Regions from separate parts of the Deinococcus metalli genome, predicted to be linked through region 2. Evidence: riboswitches for the same ligand, from Rfam matches in the RefSeq annotation. Region 2 holds a riboswitch; each other region holds the start of a gene.
What was found. Region 2 has a riboswitch for cyclic di-GMP ahead of HNQ07_RS06815 (NPCBM/NEW2 domain-containing protein). Riboswitches for the same ligand answer to the same signal wherever they lie in the genome.
Positions count from the first base shown of each region.

Region 1: linked by a shared signal. The riboswitch ahead of HNQ07_RS08800 (Ig-like domain-containing protein) and the one ahead of HNQ07_RS06815 (NPCBM/NEW2 domain-containing protein) in region 2 are both predicted to bind cyclic di-GMP.
Region 3: linked by a shared signal. The riboswitch ahead of HNQ07_RS01435 (hypothetical protein) and the one ahead of HNQ07_RS06815 (NPCBM/NEW2 domain-containing protein) in region 2 are both predicted to bind cyclic di-GMP.

Region 1 covers NZ_JACHFK010000003.1:364,740-370,829, reverse strand. Annotated here, with positions in the region: gene HNQ07_RS08820 (potassium channel family protein) at 1-595, opposite strand, end outside; gene HNQ07_RS08815 (hypothetical protein) at 631-909, opposite strand; gene thrC (threonine synthase) at 935-2,362, opposite strand; gene HNQ07_RS08805 (nitric oxide synthase oxygenase) at 2,550-3,641, shown strand; cyclic di-GMP riboswitch class II at 3,938-4,022, shown strand; gene HNQ07_RS08800 (Ig-like domain-containing protein) at 4,383-4,793, shown strand; gene HNQ07_RS08795 (ABC transporter ATP-binding protein) at 4,932-5,837, shown strand; gene HNQ07_RS08790 (ABC transporter permease) at 5,834-6,090, shown strand, end outside.
Region 2 covers NZ_JACHFK010000002.1:375,921-382,010, reverse strand. Annotated here, with positions in the region: gene HNQ07_RS06825 (glycosyltransferase) at 1-569, shown strand, start outside; gene HNQ07_RS06820 (lipopolysaccharide biosynthesis protein) at 562-2,046, shown strand; cyclic di-GMP riboswitch class I at 2,561-2,639, shown strand; gene HNQ07_RS06815 (NPCBM/NEW2 domain-containing protein) at 2,652-4,748, shown strand; gene HNQ07_RS06810 (Ig-like domain-containing protein) at 4,988-6,090, shown strand, end outside.
Region 3 covers NZ_JACHFK010000001.1:280,922-287,011, reverse strand. Annotated here, with positions in the region: gene scpA (methylmalonyl-CoA mutase) at 1-1,520, shown strand, start outside; gene HNQ07_RS01460 (hypothetical protein) at 1,544-1,957, shown strand; gene HNQ07_RS01455 (hypothetical protein) at 1,971-2,297, shown strand; gene meaB (methylmalonyl Co-A mutase-associated GTPase MeaB) at 2,329-3,282, shown strand; gene HNQ07_RS01445 (hotdog fold thioesterase) at 3,296-3,703, opposite strand; gene HNQ07_RS01440 (PaaI family thioesterase) at 3,700-4,233, opposite strand; cyclic di-GMP riboswitch class II at 4,404-4,487, shown strand; gene HNQ07_RS01435 (hypothetical protein) at 4,491-5,147, shown strand; gene HNQ07_RS01430 (DNA-3-methyladenine glycosylase) at 5,198-5,836, opposite strand; gene HNQ07_RS01425 (glycosyltransferase family 2 protein) at 5,869-6,090, opposite strand, start outside.

The DNA of each region.
Region 1 (6,090 bases), on a different contig from region 2:
GCAGCTGCGGGTTCAGGCCCTTGGCGGACAGCACCACGTACAGGTTGCTCGGATCGGAGTTGATCACGCTCACCAGCGACGCCGCCCGCTCGGCCCCCGCGCGGCGCAGCACGTCCTCGTCGGTCGCGTCGCCCACCAGCGTGTGGATGCCCTGTGCCTCGGCCCACGCCAGGTGCTCCGGGCGGTGGTCGATCACCACCACCTCGCGCTTCGCGGCGCGCAGGGCGGCGCACACCGCCTCGCCCACCTGCCCGTACCCGCACACCACCGTGTGACCCCTGAGGTGTATCAATTTCCGCTCCTTCCGGCGCTGCACCGACGCCGGGTCGGTCAGGCCGCGCACCACCGTCTCGGCCAGCAGGGTCAGCAGGTACAGCATCAGCCCGATCCCCACCAGCATCAGCAGTGTGCTGAACACCTTGCCGTCCGTGTGCAGTGGCCCCGGCGAACCGTACCCGACGGTGGTCAGGGTCATGACCGTCATGAACACGCAGTCCAGCCAGCTCCAGCCCTCCAGCACGCGGTACCCCACCGTGCCGAAGCCCACCAGCCCCAGGATCAGGGCCAGCAGCAGGCTCAGGCGACGGCGATCCATCTGAAGTCAGTGTAGGGGCGGCGCGCCGAGCCGCGTCAACGCAGCTGCCCACTCAGGGCCCTCCACAGCAAGAACAGGCCGAAACAGGTCAAGCCCGTGCCGGAGGCCAGCACGGCCACGACCGCCCACCCGACCCGCAGACGGTGTGCCCGGAACCGCCGCCAGTTCACGGCGACCCACCACGCGCCGAACAGCGCGAGGCCGGTCCCGAGCAGACTGCCGTAGACAGAAGCGAACCGCCGCTCTCCCACCAGCAGGAAAACGGCGACCATCACCAGCAGCTGGACACCGGCGGCGAGTGCTGGATGCCCCATGGTCAGCGTCGGCCGGAACGTCCGCTCAGCCCTGGGCCCTGCCCGCCAGCTTCTGCGCGATGTACGCCTTGAGGGTCTCGACGTCGTTCGGCAGCACGTCGAAGTGCTTGTCGAGCCGCTCGATGCCCTCGAACCGCTCCGGGCGCTCCGGCAGGCGGCCCACGGCCTCCTGCACGGTCTCCTCGAACTTGGCGGGCAGCGCGGTCTCCAGGCACACCATCGGCACGCCGGGGCGGCGGTAAACCTCGCCCACCAGCACGCCGTCGGCGGTGTGCGGATCGATCAGGCGGCCGTACGTCTGGTCGAGGCGCCGGATGGTGTTCAGGCGGTCGGCGTGGGTACTGCGCCCTCCGCGCAGGCCACTGGCCTTCACGGCGTCCCAGTGGGGCGTGCCGCGCAGGTCCACGGGGCGGCCCTGGCCGACCTCGCCCCACCAGCCGTGCGTCTGCGGGGCGTCGTTGCCGGTGATGGCGTAGAGGTAGCGCTCGAAATTGCTGGCCTTGCCGATGTCCATGCTGGGGCTGGACGTGGCCGCGACCCGCTCGGCCGGGCGGACGTGGTACACGCCGGTCGAGAAGAATTCGTGCAACACGTCGTTCTCGTTGCTGGCGACGATCAGCTGCCCGATGGGCAGGCCCATGCGCCGGGCGAGGTACCCGGCGAAGACGTTGCCGAAGTTGCCCGACGGCACGCTGAAGTCGGCCTCGGCACCGGCGGGGAGGTTCAGGGCGAAGTAGGCCTTGAAGTAGTACACGGCCTGCGCCAGCACCCGCGCCCAGTTGATGGAGTTCACCGCGCCGATGTCGAAGCGGGCCTTGAAGCCGTGATCGGCGTTCACGGCCTTCACGAGGTCCTGGCAGTCATCGAACACGCCCTGAAGGGCGATGTTGAAGATGTTCGGCTCCGCCAGCGAGTACATCTGCGCCTGCTGGAACGCGCTCATGCGGCCGTGTGGCGAGAGCATGAACACGTTCACGCGCCCCTTGCCGAGCATGGCGTACTCGGCGGCCGAGCCCGTGTCTCCCGAGGTCGCGCCCAGGATGTTCAGGTGTTCGCCCCGAGCCTCCAGCACGTACTCGAACATGTGCCCCAGGAACTGCATCGCCACGTCCTTGAACGCCAGCGACGGCCCGTTCGACAGTTCCAGCAGGTACAGCCCCGAAGATCCCAGTGGAGTCAGCGGGGTGATGTCCTTGCTGTGGAACACGGCCGGGGTGTACGTGTCGCGCAGGATGCGGCGCAGGTCGGCGTCCGGCACGTCGTCGATGAAGGGGCGCATGATCCGGTACGCCAGGTCCGGGTACTCCAGATGCCGCAGGCCCTCGAGTTCCTGGGCGCTGAATGTCGGAACGCGTTCCGGCATGGCCAGCCCGCCGTCCGGGGCGAGGCCCATCAGCAGGACGTCGGTGAAGCGGCCCAGGGTCGTGATGCCGCGCGTGGAAACGTACTTCATGCGTTCAGCCTCCCGTGCGCCGGCTCCTGCCCGGGGGCGGAGCGCGGCCGGTGCGGTCACTGTAGCGAGTCCGGCATGCGGGGACCGGCGCGGAGGCTAGGGCACTGCGCAGGGGTTGGGGCACAGGCCAGGGCGCGGCGCTGCCTCCGGGGACATTTCCCCGCGCCGCCCCCGCTACGGTGGCGCCATGACCGCCGCGCCCACCCCCGCCACCCTGGACCAGGACGCGGCCGCCTTCCTGACCCAGTTCCACGCGGAACGGCGCCGGCCGGGGCTGGACGCCCGGCTGGAGGCGGTCCGCGCGCAGGGGTTCACGCCCACGGCCGAGGAGCTGGCCTTCGCGGCGCGGGTGGCGTGGCGCAACTCCACGCGCTGCGTGGGCCGCCTGCCGTGGGCCGCGCTGGACGTGCACGACCTGCGCGGCGTGACCGACCCCGCCGAGGTGGCCGCGCACCTGATCGAGCACCTGCACGGCGCGTTCGCCGGCGGGGCGATCCGCCCGCGGATCAGCGTGTTCGCGCCGGGCGTGCGTGTCCTGAACCCGCAACTCATCCGCTACGCCGCGTACCCGAACGCGGACGGCACGGTCACGGGCGATCCGGTGAACCTGCGCCTGACCGCGTTCCTGCGCTCGCTCGGCTGGGCCGGTGGAGCGGGCACGCCGTTCGACGTGCTGCCCATCGCCATCCAGTCGGGGCGGCGCACCGAGCTTTTCGAGCTGCCCGCGGACGCCGTGCACGAGGTGCCCATCACGCACCCGGATTACCCCGGGATCGGGGCGCTGGGCGTGAAGTGGCACGCCCTGCCGGTCATCAGCGACATGGACCTGAACGTGGGCGGCGTACGGCTGGCGTGTGCGTTCAACGGCTGGTACGTGCAGACGGAGATCGCCGCGCGCAACCTCGCGGACGCGGACCGCTACGACCTGCTGCCGCGGGTGGCGGCGGCCCTGGGCCTGGACACGCGCCGCGAGCGGACGCTGTGGCGCGACCGGGCGCTGGTGGAACTGAACGTGGCGGTGCTGGAGTCCTTCGCGGCGGCGGGCGTGAAGGTGGTCGATCACCACACCGTGACGCGGCAGTTCACGCGCTTCGAGGCGCGCGAGGCCCGGGCCGGACGCGGCGTGCGCGGGCGCTGGTCGTGGCTGATTCCGCCCGTGTCGCCCGCCACGACGCCCGTGTGGCACCGCGCCTATGACGACCGCGAGGACACGCCGAACTTCGAGCGGGTGCCCGCGCCGTGGGATGCCCCGGTCCGGGTCGGCTGCCCGTTCCACTGAGGCCGCGGCGGGATCGACCATCCATGTCGATGTGTCTGACACGTCGCCGGCATCTGCGCGAAGACTGGTCTTCATGCGGCCCGCCCGGTCGCCAGCGTTCGCGCACCGGGCGGCCACTCCCACATTGCCCGGAAATCCCGCTCCAGGTGCAGAAAACCCTGCCTCGACCCCCAGACCGTCCGGAGGCCACCGGATGTTCATGAAGGGCCGGGTCCGGTCATGAAGGGCGGCCGGAGCCGGCGGTGCCACGGCTGTAAGAGGCCGTACGGCAACATCAAAGCCTCGCTGAAGAACATCAGGCGGGAAGAAGCGATGAAGCGTCGTCCTGTATGCGGGCACCTGGGACGCGTGGAGCTAGTGGTGCGACCGGCTTTTCGACCGCCCTGTCCCCTGCCCTGTGCACAGGACCTGGCTCCATACTCTGCGGCTCCGGCTGCACGAGGAGTTCTCAGATGCATCGACACGCTCCGGCTGTCCCCCCACCCTCCGATCCACTGCGGTGCCCCTGCGCGCGCCTGACGGCCGCGGCCAGCCAGCACCTGCCGTGATCCCGCGCCTCTGACGCGACCGCAAAGGCGGCGTCATCGCAGGCCTGTCCGGGCGTTCCGTCCCGGCCCCACCGCTGTGTACAGCACCCCCGGCGTCCCCGACGACCGGCGTGGCGTGCTCTGCCCTTCCACCGACCCACCCGCGCGGCCATCCGCCTGTCCGGGGTCGTGGCCGTGTTCCCTGGAGTCCATCATGAACGCACCCGTCATCTCCGCCGTCATCGCCGTGATCGCCGTGTTCGCCACCAGCTGCGGCAGCATGCAGACGCCCGCGCCGGCCCCCAGTGCCCAGGCAGTGCCGGGCGCGGCTGCCCGGGCCGACACGCAGGCGCCGAAGGTGAGCATGATGATGTTCCCCCAGACGCTGCGCGAGGAGGGCAACGTGTTCTTCCAGCTCTCCACCCGTGACGACGTGAACGTGGCCGAGGTCGTGCTGACCATCGACGGCAAGGCCTTCGTGAAGGACGGCACCGCGTACAACTCGTACGCCAAGTACTTCACCGCGCAGGACAACGGCGCGCACACCGTGACCGTGCAGGTCTACGACAGCGCCAACAACGTCACCGAGTACCGCGAGGACTTCCGGGTGGACATCGCCCGCTGAGCGGGGCCGCGTGCCCGACCTCCGGCCAGCCCAGCGCCGCACCGGCGCCCTGCCGACCGGGCCGATATGACACCTGTCACCCCGCGCGCCTGACACCGAGCACTACAGCCGCAGCGGTCACCGGCGCACCCTGTGGGCATGACGAACGCGATCGAGCTGACGGGCGTGGACAAGACCTTCGGGAAGGTCACGGCGCTGCGCGGCCTGACCCTGGACATCCGCGCCGGTGAACTGACGGCGCTGCTGGGGCCGAACGGGGCCGGCAAGACCACCGCGATCTCGCTGATGCTGGGCCTGGGCGCGCCCACGGCCGGGCAGGTGCGCGTGCTGGGCGGCAACCCCCGGCAGGACGACGTGCGCCGCCGCATCGGCTCGATGCCGCAGGAGAGCGCCCTGCCGCCCGCCCTGACGGTGCGCGAGGCGGTGGAGCTGTTCGCGCGCTTCTATCCGGCCCCGCTGGGCACGGCGCAGGCGCTCGCACTGGCGGACCTGGGCAGCGTGGCCGGGCGCCGCGCAGGTGCGCTGTCCGGCGGGCAGAAGCGGCGGCTGGCCTTCGCGCTGGCCGTGGTGGGCAACCCGCAGGTGCTGCTGATCGACGAGCCGACGACCGGCATGGACGCGCAGAGCCGTCAGGCCTTCTGGGCGGCCGTGACGGACCTGAAGGACGCCGGCCGCACCATCCTGCTCACCACGCATTACCTGGAGGAAGCGGAGCGCGCCGCGGACCGCGTGGTCGTGATGAACGCGGGCGCGGTGCTGGCGGACGGTACGCCGGAACAGCTGCGCTCCCAGGCGGGCGGCGCGCGGGTGCGCTTCACGTCGGATCTGGTGCTGGCCGAGCTTCGCCGCCTGCCGGGCGTGGACACGGCCGACGTGGACGCCCACGGACACGCCGACCTGCGCACCCGCATGCCCGAAGCGCTGCTCACCGCACTGGTTCAGCAGGGCACGCCGTTTACCGAACTGGAGGTCAGCCGCGCCAGCCTGGAGGACGCCTTCCTCTCCCTCACCGCCGCCCAGGCCCCCAAGGACGTGATCGCATGACCATTCCCGCCGTCCGCACCACCGACCTGCCCGCCCCCGCGCCCTCTGCCCGCCGCGCGCCCCGGCTGCCCGCGCTGGGCGCCCTGGCCGCCGCCGAACTGCGGCGCATGCTGCGCAATCCGATGTTCGCGGTGGGCACCATCGGCTTCCCGGTGATGTTCTTCGCGCTGTTCGGCCTGAGCGCCGTGAACGAGACCACCGACCAGGGCCTGAAGGTCGGGCCGCTGATCCTGGTGAACTTCGGCGCGTACTC
Region 2 (6,090 bases):
GCGCCATGAATCCCATCGAGGACCGGCGCAAGGGCTTCGCGCAGTTCCGGGAAGCGCTGGAGGTGCTCGCCCGGCGGCCGGACGCTGGTCAGCTGGACGTGCTGGTCGGCGGTCCCATCTATGGTCCGGCGCCGGAGATGCCGCTGCCCACCACCTTCCTGGGCCGCATCGACGACGACCGGACCATGGGGCTGCTGTACGCCGCCTCGACCGTCACGGCCATGCCGTCTCTGGAGGAAGCCTTCGGGAAGGTCGCCATGGAGTCCATGGCCTGTGGCACCCCGGTCGTGTGTCTGCGGGGCACCGGCACCGCCGAGATCGTCACGCATCTGGAGCACGGATATCAGGCCGTGCCGCTGGACATCGCGGACCTCGCGGCAGGACTCGCCTACGTGCTCGACCATCCGGCGCCGCAACGGCTCGCAGCGCAGTCTCGCCAGCACGTCCTCGCCACCTACACCTTCGAAGCGCAGGCTCAGGCGTACCTCGACCTGTACACCCGGTTGGTGCCACCCTCGGGTCAGTCCGGAGGAGTCCGCGTCAACTATGATCGAGGCGCGCATGAGTAGCCTCAAAGCCAGAACGGTCAACGCCATGAAATGGAGCTATTTCTCCATGTTCGCCGGACTGGCCATGCAACTCTTTTTCGCGGCCATCCTGTCGCGGCTGCTCACGAAGCAGCAGTTCGGCGTGTGGGCCATCGCGGCCCTGTTGCAGCGCTTCGGACAGTTCATCACCGACCTCGGTGTCGGTCAGGCCATCGTCCAGAAAGCGAAACTCACCGAGGACGACATCCGGGCGGGCTTCACGTCGTCGCTGGGACTGGGCATCTTCACCACGGCGCTGGCGTGGCTGCTGGCCCCTGCCATCAGCACGTTCTTCCCCACCATTCCCGATCTGGTTCCGGTCGTCCGCGGCTACGCCCTGGTGTACATCCTGAGCAGCGGAATCATCATCTCGGGCAGTCTGCTGCGGCGGGCACTGAATTTCAGGCCCCAGGTCATCGCCGAACTGACGTCGTATGCCATTGGGCACGGCATCATCGGCCTGGGGGCAGCGTACCTGGGGTACGGCGCCATGAGCCTGGTGATCAGCGCCATCGCCCAGGCCGTGATTCAGCTGGTGCTGCTGTACTCGGCCACACGGCATACCCTGAAGCCAATATTTCGCTGGGACGCCTACCGCGGGCTGTTCCGCTTCGGCGTCAAGGCCACGGCCGTCAACTTCCTGGAATTCCTCAGCGCCAACCTCGACACCTTCATCATCGGGAAGTTCTACTCGTCGGCGCAGCTGGGCGCGTACAGCCGGACATTCAGCACCCTCGCCATGCCCGCGACAAACTTTGCGACCAGCCTGTCGAGGGTCATGGCTCCATCCTTCAGCGCCGTACAGGACGACACCGACCGCTTGCGCCGCTCGTACCTGACCGGCCTGCGAGCGATGTCCATCCTGATCTTCACGGCGACCGGCTGCATCCTGATCGACGCGCCGGAGATCGTGAAGGTCTTGCTGGGGCCTAAATTCGTCGAATCCATTCCGCTGATGCAGATCTTCGCGCTCTACATTCCCTTCGCGGTGCTGACCAACCTCTCCGCGGTGCTTGCGGAAGCCACGGCGCGGCTGAACGTAAAAATCGTCATCCAGAGCGTGTATATGGTCGGCCTGGGCGCGGCCCTGTGGATCACCTACCGTCTGGGCGGCCATGTCGAACACCTGGCGATGGTGCTGGTGGCGGCCAGCGTATGCCGCAGCGCAGCGTTTGCCGTCGTGGCCCGCGGCATCATCGGCGGGAGCGGCCGTCAGATTGCCCAGTCCTACGGAGTCGGCGCCCTGTACTTCATGGGTGGCGCGCTGGTCACCGCCGCCGCAGTGTTCCCGCTGCGTGCCATGGCCGTGCCGCTGCCCGTCCTGTTCATCCTGGAACTGCTCCTCGGAGCGGCGGTCCTGGCAGGCGTGGTGCTGCTCGGCCCCCCGAGCGAACTCAAGGACATGGCGTACGCCAGCCTCCGGCAACTCCGTCGGCGCGCTGCCCAGCCGTCCAGCTAGCTCTGCGCGGAGGGCTGGCTCTGCCCCCGCCGGCTTCGGCGGCGGGCATTGAGCTGGCGATGGATGGTACGACCAGTCCACGTTCTGCACGGGAGACACACGGGCTCGAACGTCCCGTTTTCAGCGGACTGTCATGACAGCGGACGGCAGGCGTGCAGACCCGTCTTAATCCGGTTTCTGACAATCTTGAGGTCAGGGCGTGTTTGGGGCCGCTTCTGCCTGCCTATGACGACCTGGCCGGCATCTTTCGGCTATGCACCAATCTGGGTGGGTTCTGGCGTCTTACACAGTTCTGACGTGTCACCGGTCGCAGCTTCATCGAGGAGATCCCGCCTTGTCAGGCAGAGACTGCTGTACCACACACGGTTTTCAGCGCCACGTCCATAGCCGTCTCAACAAATGGATGTTTCATGAAGTCATCTTCAGACGGCTCTTAATGTGATGAAACTGTCGTGCCGCGATCCGCATCATGAACCCCGTCAGTAACCGCAGCGAGATCAGCTCAACGCGACCTGCATCGAAACGGCAAACCCTCCGTGAGGGGGGGACGCAAAGCCACGGAACTCATAAGTCGAGTCCGCCGGGCTACCGAAGGAAGGTACTTCATGAACGCTATCCGCTCATCCCGCGCACCCCTGTCCGCCACGTTACTGGCCTTTACCCTCGCCCTCTCGCTGGCCGCGTGCTCCAGCACGGCGCCGGAAGTGCCGACCGAAGCCGACGCGCCGGCGACCACCTCGGCTGACCTGGGCATTCCCAGCGCGGACGACGCCACGACGGACACCTCGCTGGGTGAGCAGGCCCTCACGGTCAAGACCGGTGACAATGCCCTGTCCGGTTCGATCTGGACGGCCGCGACCAACGGGTACGGCCCGGCTGAGGTCAACAAGAGCAACGGCGAAAACAAGGCCGGTGACGGCCGGAGCCTGACGCTGAACGGCAAGACGTACGCGGCAGGCTACGGTGTGCACGCGAGCTCCAAACTCAGCTTCACGCTCGACGGCAACTGCACTGCCCTGACCGCCGACATCGGCGTGGATGATGAAGTCAGCAACAAGGGTTCAGTCGTGTTCCAGGTCTTCGGGGACGGCACGAAACTGTACGACTCCGGCACCATGACCGGGACCAGCGCCACCAAGAGCATCACCGTGAACATCACCGGCCGGAAGACCCTGGACCTCGTGGTCACGGACGCCGGCAACGGCAACACCTACGATCACGGGGACTGGGCCACGCCCATCCTGCGCTCGTGCGCCGCTTCCGTGGCCACCGTGACTGGCGCCGACGACGCGGCCGGCACCACGTACGTCAAGCTGGCCAGCGAGGGCCAGGCGTTTACGGTGAGTGGCACGCAGACCGTCCGCTACGGCGTGGACACCCGCTGGATCTACAAGAGCATCACGGACGCCGGCACCTGCTCGAACACGACCTTCGGTGGTGATCCGGCGTATACCGTTGCCAAGGCCTGCTACCTGGTGGTGGCTCCCGCGCCGGCTGTCGCGGTTGCACCTGCTCCTGCGCCGGCTCCCGCCCCTGCTCCTGCGCCGGCTCCCGCCCCTGCGCCAGCACCTGCTCCTGCACCGGCTCCCGCTCCCACGCCGGCTCCGACCACCCTCACCTACGCGGCGCCCATCACCATCACGAAAGGCGGGACGTACACCGGAGCGTGGGAGAGCCTGAACCCGGCTGTGCCTGCCGTGACGGTCAAGACTGCGGAGCCCGTGATCATCGAGAACTGCTTGGTGCGCGGCATGGGCGTGCTGATCTCGGCCCCCTGGAGCAGTGCGAATCTGACGGTGCGCGGTTGCCGCGGCGAGGGCCTGAACCCGAACGACGCCACGAAGACGGCCGGACGATTCCTGGCGGCCGAGGGCTTCGCCACCATGATCGTGGAGCGCAACACCATCGAGAAGACCAGCGGCATCTACCTCAATGCGTGGAACGGTTCGGCGGCGGCGCAGCCGATCCTGGTCCGCTACAACACCGCCCGCAACATCGAGGGCCGGTACAGCAACGGCAACGGCGGCTGGCAGGACGGCAAGTTCTACCGGATTCAGTTCGTGCAGTTCAACGCCGTGAAAAACGTCTCGGGCGCCGAAATCGCGTGGAACCGTGTGGACAACACCGCGATGCAGTCGCACGTCGAGGACACCATCAACCTGTATAACTCCAGCGGCACGGCCACGTCGCCGATCCGGGTGCACGACAACCTCCTGAATGGGGCGTTTGGGACGCCGGCCAGCGGTTCGTACTCGGGTGGAGGCATCATGCTGGGCGACGGCGGAGGCCAGTACCAGGAAGCCTCGAACAACGTGGTGCTGGAAACCAGCAACTATGGCGTGGCGGTCTCGGGCGGCAACAACATGAGCGTGCGGAACAACACCGTGCTGGGGACCGGCAAGCTCAACGACGGCACCATCCTGGACGCCGACCCTGACGCAGGAATCTACCTGCGTGACTACGCCAGCGATCCGGCGCACGTGGCCTCGAGCGTGGTGGCGTCGGGCAACACCGTGGGATGGGGACGACCGAACGCGAGCAACGCCACCGCACGTTGGGACTTCTCGATCAGCACGGCCGGGGTGGACGGGGGCAACACACGCGTCGCCGCCGGAGCGATTGACCCGGTTCTGCTGACCAAAGCGATCACCGACTGGCAGACGCGGCTTGTGGCGGCCGGCCTGACCGTCGGCGCACCCTGAACCCAAGAGCGATCCGTTCAGAGCAGGAGCCCGTGCTGAGGTGCACGGGCTCCTGTCTGATGCCATCATGAGCAGCAGTTCGGGAGGATGTTCATGAGCCAGGGAAGCGGCCGGGTGCAACGATGCTGTTACGCCTGCGGCGACATTCTACGCGGCGATGAAGGAGGAGGCGCCACTCACCTCCGGACGACCGCGAACGAGGCAGCGGGCACGCCGAGCTGTCCTCGCAGGAGAACCGCATGCTGAAGACAGTCCAACTGCCCAAGACCCACCTGATGGCCGCTCTGGTCACCCTGACCTTGGTCGCCTGTAAAGCTCCGGGAGTACCCGCCGCTGTGACGAGCGTCACCGTTGTGCCGGACAGCGGCGCAGCTCAGCCCAACCAGACGCGCAAGTTCAAGGCGACGGTCGCCGGAACCGGGAATTTCGCCACGACCGTGACGTGGTCGTCGAGCGACAAGGCAATTGCAACTGTCGATGCCGACGGCACCGTGCATGCAATCGCCGTTGGCAAGGCCACGATCACGGCCACGTCCACCGCCGACACCAAAAAGTCCGGCAGCGCCGCGCTGACGGTCGCGACCGGCAACACGGTGACCAGGGTCGTGGTCGCGCCGACAAAACTGGCCCTCAATGCCGGCGCCAGCGGCACGCTCACCGCCACCGTCGAGGGTACGGGCAGCATCTCCAACACGGTGACGTGGTCATCAGACGACCCCGCCGTCGCGACGGTCGCCCAGGACGGCACCGTGACCGCCCGGGCCGCCGGTCAGGCGATCATCACCGCCACCTCGACCTCGGACACCAGCAAGAAGGGCTCGGCTGAGGTCACGGTGGGCAGCGCGGCCTCCGGCGCCCGCCTGAGCGTCACCAATCCCGACGGCCTCTTCCCCACGTGGATGTCGTTCAACAAGGTCGACCGGACCAAGGACGGTTCGGCCACCATCACGCAGCCGTCGGCGGCGCAACACACCATCTCGACGGTGAAACTCTCGAACACCGGCACGGATTCGCTGCTGGTGACCCCGGCGGTGACGGGCAACTTCGTGCTGCCAGACGGTGCCAATCAGCTCACCATCGCTCCAGGGCAGTCGGCCACGGTCCGGGTACAGTTCACGGGCAGCGGCGACACGGTGCAGACCGGCACGCTCACGCTGGGCAGCAACGATCCCACCGCCCCGAAGCTCACCCTGACGCTGGCTGGCGCGTGGCAGCCTACCATCGAAAGCAATCCAGAGCCCACGACCTCCCAGCTGATCAACCAGGTCCTCGGCTTCAAGACCGCCATTCCCGACGGCACGGCCATCAACAAGGACGGTCAGGTGTACGCGCAGGGCGACGA
Region 3 (6,090 bases), on a different contig from region 2:
TCATCGCGGACATCATCGAGTACACGGCGCAGCACATGCCGCGCTTCAATTCGATCTCGATCTCCGGCTACCATCTGCAGGAAGCCGGCGCGAACGCTGCGCTGGAACTCGCGTACACGCTGGCGGACGGTCTGGAGTACGTGCGGGCCGCGCTGGACCGGGGCCTGGACATCGACACCTTCGCGCCGCGCCTGAGCTTCTTCTTCGGCATCGGCATGAACTTCTACACCGAGATCGCCAAGCTGCGCGCCGCGAGGCTGCTGTGGAGCGAGCTGATGGAGCCGTTCGGGCCGAAGAACCCCATGAGCCGCGCCCTGCGCACCCACTGCCAGACCTCCGGGTGGTCGCTGACCGAGCAGGACCCGTACAACAACGTCGTGCGCACGACCATCGAGGCGATGGCGGCCGTGTTCGGCGGCACCCAGAGCCTGCACACGAACTCGTTTGACGAGGCGACCTCGCTGCCCACCGAGTTCTCGGCCCGCATCGCGCGCAACACGCAGCTCGTGCTCCAGGAGGAGACGGGCATTCCGGACGTGATCGACCCGTGGGGCGGCAGTTTCCTGATGGAACGCCTGACGCACGACCTGGCCGAGAAGGCGCGGGACCTCATGCGCGAGGTCGAGGAGCTGGGCGGGATGGCCAAGGCCATCGAGAGCGGCGTGCCGAAGCTGCGGATCGAGGAATCGGCGGCGCGCAAGCAGGCCCGCATCGACCGGGGCGAGGACGTGATCGTCGGCGTGAACAAGTACCGCCCGGCCGAGACGACCGCCGTGGACGTGCTGGACATCGACAACGCCGCCGTACGCTCGGCGCAGGTCGCCCGGCTGGAGCAGGTCAGGGCCAGCCGCGATCCGCAGGCGGTGCAGACCACGCTGGACGCGCTGGAACGCGCGGCCCGCAGCGGCGAGGGCAACCTGCTGGCCCTGAGCGTCGACGCCATGCGCGCCCGCTGCACGGTGGGCGAGGTCTCGGGCGCCCTGGAACGCGCGTGGGGCCGCCACGCCGCCGAGATCCGCACGCTGTCCGGCGTGTACGCCGCCGGCTACGACGGCGACGAGGGCTTCAGCGCCCTGAAGGGCGAGATCGAGGCCTTTGCGCGTGAGGAGGGCCGGCGCCCACGCCTGCTGGTGGTGAAGATGGGCCAGGACGGGCACGACCGCGGCGCTAAGGTGATCGCCACGGGCTTCGCGGACCTGGGCTTCGACGTGGACGTGGGCCCGCTGTTCCAGACGCCCGCGGAGGCCGCGCGGCAGGCCATCGAGAACGACGTGCACGTGGTGGGCGTGAGCAGCCAGGCGGCCGGGCACAAGACCCTGGTGCCGCAACTCGTGCAGGCGCTGCGCGAGGAGGACGCCGGCGACATCCTGGTGGTGGTGGGCGGCGTGATCCCGCCGCAGGACTACGCGGCGCTGCGGGACGCGGGCGCGGCCGGCATCTTCGGGCCGGGCACCCCGATCCTGCACTCGGCGCGGGAAGTGCTGCGGCTGCTGCGCGAGCGGCGCACGCAACCCGCGTGAGCCCCGGCGCGTACCCGTGCGGTATGACATCCACTGTCTGGTCGGTGCTGCTGGCCCTCGTGACTGTGGCCGGAGCACAGGGCCTGCCCGCCGTGCCGTACCGGGCCGCCCCCACGGCCCAGGCTGTGGGCGATCTGCGGGTGTGTACCGCCGGTGAGACGACGTACCGGCTCGACACGGCGGGCCGTGTCCGCAGCGTGGACTACGCCCGCCTGATCCCGGACAACACCCTGCGCGTGCGGCAGAGTTACGACCGTGCCGGACGGCTCACGGGCGCGTCCGTCCGGTGGACGGGCTTCGCCGGGCCGCTGCTCGACGTCCGGGGTTCGTTCGACGCGCGCGGCCGGCTGGTGAAGGAATCGGGCTTCCGCGCCAAGGGCGTGACCACGCCGCTCACGGCGTACCTGCGGCCCCGGCCGGCCAGGCCTCCGTGTTGAGAGGGTCATTCCTATGACCGAAGCACGCACCGGTCAGATCGAGACCGTCCAGACGCAGCCAGGCGGCACCCTGCTCTACACTCACGGGCACCGCTTTCCGGACAACGTGCAGATGGTGGAGCAGCGCCACAACGCCGCCGGTACGCTCCTTAGCGCGCGGGTGACGTGGTCGGGCTTCGTGGGCCGGGTGCTGGACGTGACCGCGACCTTCGACACGCAGGGCCGGACGGTCAAGGAGGAGGGCCACCGCGCGCCCGGCCTGACCACCCCCGTGACGGCCCTGATCTTGCCTCTGCCGGCCAGGGCACAGCAGACCTGCGCCGAGCCCGGCGGGTCCTGAGCGCTCCCCCGCCATCCGCTAGCATCCGCGCATGCCGTCCGAGCCGCACCCGCTGACCATTCCCCTGCTGGCGGGGAACCGGCGGGCGCTCGCCCGGGCGATCACGCTGGTGGAATCCACCCGGCCGGAGCACGAGGCGCAGGCGCAGGCACTGCTCGCGCAGGTCGCGGCGCACGCCGGGCGCTCGGTGCGGATCGGCCTGACCGGGGTACCGGGCGTGGGAAAGAGCACCTTCATCGAGGCGCTGGGCCTGCGGCTCGTGGACGCGGGGCACCGGGTCGCGGTGCTGGCGGTCGATCCCACGTCGGCGCGCACCGGGGGCAGCATCATGGGCGACAAGACCCGCATGCCCGGCCTGACGGTGCACCCGCACGCCTTCATTCGGCCCAGCCCCAGCGGGGGCACGCTGGGCGGCGTGGCGCGGCGCACCCGCGAGACCCTGGCGCTGTGCGAGGCCGCCGGCTACGACACCGTGCTGGTCGAGACCGTCGGCGTGGGCCAGAGCGAGACGCACGTGGCCGCCATGACGGACGTGTTCGTGCTGCTCACGCTGCCGAACGCCGGGGACGAACTCCAGGGCATCAAGCGCGGGATCATGGAACTCGCGGACCTGTGCGTGGTGAACAAGGCGGACGTGGACCCGGCGGCGGCGGTGCGCGCCCAGACGGAACTCCGCACGGCGCTGACGCTGCTCGCTCCGCACGGCGCGGTGTGGCGCCCGGTGGCCCTGCGCGCGTCCGCCCGCACCGGCGAGGGCCTGGCCGAGGTGTGGGCCGCAGTCGAGGCGTACCTGCGCGTGACGGACGTGGCGGCCAGGCGGCGCGCGCAGACGGCCGCGTGGTTCGACGACCTGCTGCGCGAGTCCGCGTGGCGCGCGTTCCAGGCGGGGATCGACCCGGCCCGCCTCTCCTCGGTGCGCTCCAGGGTCCAGGCAGGCGCCCTCACGGCCGTCCAGGGCGTCGCGGCCCTGCTGGCGCCAGAGTGACGCCCGGCGCTCGTCAGCTCCGCGTCGCGGGAATGATCGCCAGCGTGCAGCGCGACGTGCACACGGGCCGGCCGGCGTCGTCCACGATCTCGATGCTCCAGACCTGGGTGGTGCGGCCCTGGTGGATGGGCGTGGCGGTGGCGGTCACGCTGCCGGAGCGCACGCCGCGCAGGTGGTTGGCGTTGATCTCCAGACCGACCGCCGTGTGGCCCTGCGCGGCCACGCTGAGGTGCGCGCCGAGGCTGGCGACGCTCTCGGCCAGGGCGACGCTGGCCCCGCCGTGCAGCAGGCCCATGGGCTGGTGCGTGCGCGCGTCCACCGGCATGGTGGCGACCACGCGGGTGCCGCTGGCCTCCACGATCTCGATGCCCAGGTGATTCAGCAGGGTGTTCTCCGACGACAATATGGGGGACGTGGTCATGGCTGGGCCTCCGGGCGCAGGATCAGGCAGGTGGTGGTGGCAGTCGCGCACAGGCGGTCGCGGGCGTCGAGCAGCCGGGCCTGCGCGGTGGCGACCTGACGCGACACGCTCACGACCTCACCGATGGCGCGCACCTCGCCCATGCCGGCCAGCAGGGGGCGCAGGTAGCGCACGCTGAGTTCCAGGGTGGTGTAACCCACCCCGGCCGGCAGCTGGGTGTGGACCGCGCAGCCCAGCGCGGAGTCGAGCAGCGTGGCGAAAACGCCGCCGTGCACGCTGCCGATGGGGTTGTAGTGGAATTCCTGCGGGGTCATGCGGAACGTGACCCGGCCGGGCTCGATGTCGTCTTCGTGGGCCAGGCTGAAGTCGAGGCTGTGCGCAATGGGCGGGGCCGGGTACTCGCCGCGCGACATGGCGCGCAGATACTCCAGGCCGCTCATGCCGCGCGCGGCGTGGGCGCCGGTGAGCGGATCGCCCCAGGAGTACGTGCGGTGGCGGGTGGGCGGGGCCGGCGTGCTGACGTCCTGCATGGAGAGTCCTTCCGGGCACTCGGCCCTGATGAGATGATGGGCATCATACTCTACGGGGCCGCTCGGGCGAACCCGCGCCGGGGCGCAGGTGAGAATCCTGTCAGAGGGCCGTGCCCAGACTGGAGTCAACCAGAGCACGTCCTTTGGCCGGTGACGTCCGTCGCCCCTTTGTTCCCCTCGGAGGCCGTGACCTTCGCCCCCTACCCGGTCACCTGGGGTGAAGCGAGCCAGTGGTGAGACCGATCGAGGAGCCCTCCATGAAGATCAAGACCCTGGCCGTGCTTGCCGCCGGCCTTCCCCTGCTGGCGAGCTGCGGCAGCATCGTCGGCGCCGTGATTCCCCCGGTCAACATCAGCAACCCCGCCCACCTGGACGGCGCGACCCTGACCGCGACCAGCCCCCTGATGGTCCAGCGCGTCGGCACGTCGGTGCAGTACGACACCAGCGCCACCGTGCCCGCCGGCTCCTTCGATGATTTCGACCTCTCGAAGGTTCCGCTGGGCATCAAGCCGTACGCCGCCGAGATCAAGGCCAGCCTGAAGTCCGTCGTCCTGTCCGGCACCTGCGTCATGCCCGACTCGTTCAGCCTCAGCGTCGACTCGCTCAGCGTGTCCGTGTGGGATTCCTCGAACAAGGCCGGCGCCGTCACCCTGACCGCCACGCCCGCCGTGAACATCACCGCGACCCGCACCGACAGCGGCGTGGGCCAGAGCACCTACGCGCTGTCCGGCAACGTCGCGTCGGTCGGCAAGGGCGACGCGAACGTGTCCAAGGCCCTGACGATCCTGACCTCCGGCGGCACCAACGACGCCAGCGTGAGCGCCAAGATCAGCGCGGACAACAACGGCATGGCTGGCTGCAACCTGAGCTTCAAGATCGGCGATTCCAGCGTCACCCTCAGCAACTTCAAGTAAAGCCCGACCTGCTCCGCCGTCCGCGCCCCTAGGGGTACGGACGGCGCGCGTTATTCGCTGCCCGGCAGCAGGTCCATGCTGGGCACGGCGGGCGACCCCCACGGACTGCTCCGCACGAAAAAGCGCCACGGCAGGGTGCGGCCCTCGCGGATGCCGATGCGGGCCGTGACCGCCACCTCGGCGTCCGGCAGGGGGCACGGAGGCGGCAGCAGGTGCAGCGCGGCGCTGTCCACCGGCGTGCCGGCCACCCGCGCCGGGTCCAGGCCCAGGGCATACACGAGTTTCGCCGGGCCGTTCGTCAGGTCGCGTTCCCGCGTGACCGGACGGTGATCGAGCATCAGGGCCACGCCCTCCAGCGGCTCGATGGCGCGGATCAGCACGCTGGCCGGCACGCCCGCCGGGCGGCACGCGACCTGCAGCAGCGGGTGCCCGTGCGCGGTCCAGAACAGCCACTGGCCGGGCGACACCGCCATGTCCGCCGTGCGCGCCGCGTGGAAACGGCCGGCCGTGCACGCCGGGTCGCGCGGGCAGTCGTAGGCCTCGGTCTCCACGACGCGGCCGGCCATCCGCCCACCGCCGGGCGTGACGTGGACGAGGGTCGCGCCCAGCAGGCCGCGCGCCGTGCGCACCGGATCGCCGGCGAAGTGGGCCGGCGGCAGGGGTCCGGTCACGGGCGGAGGCAGCGACATACGCTGCCGAGCTTATCCGCTTCATGGCCCGGTCAGGGGACCGCGCGCCGGCGCCACAGGTCCCGCAGGCCAAGCTGGCGCACCACGCGCTCCAGCCGCGCGCGCGGACTCAGCAGGACGCTGCGGGCCAGCCACAGCAGGCCGGCCGGGTGCCGGTCCGCGAGCAGGCCCCCGGCGGTGCGGTACGCGCTCAGGCTGGCCGATTCGCGTTCAAACGCGCGCCGGACGGCGGGCGGCTGCGCGTCCCACGCCTG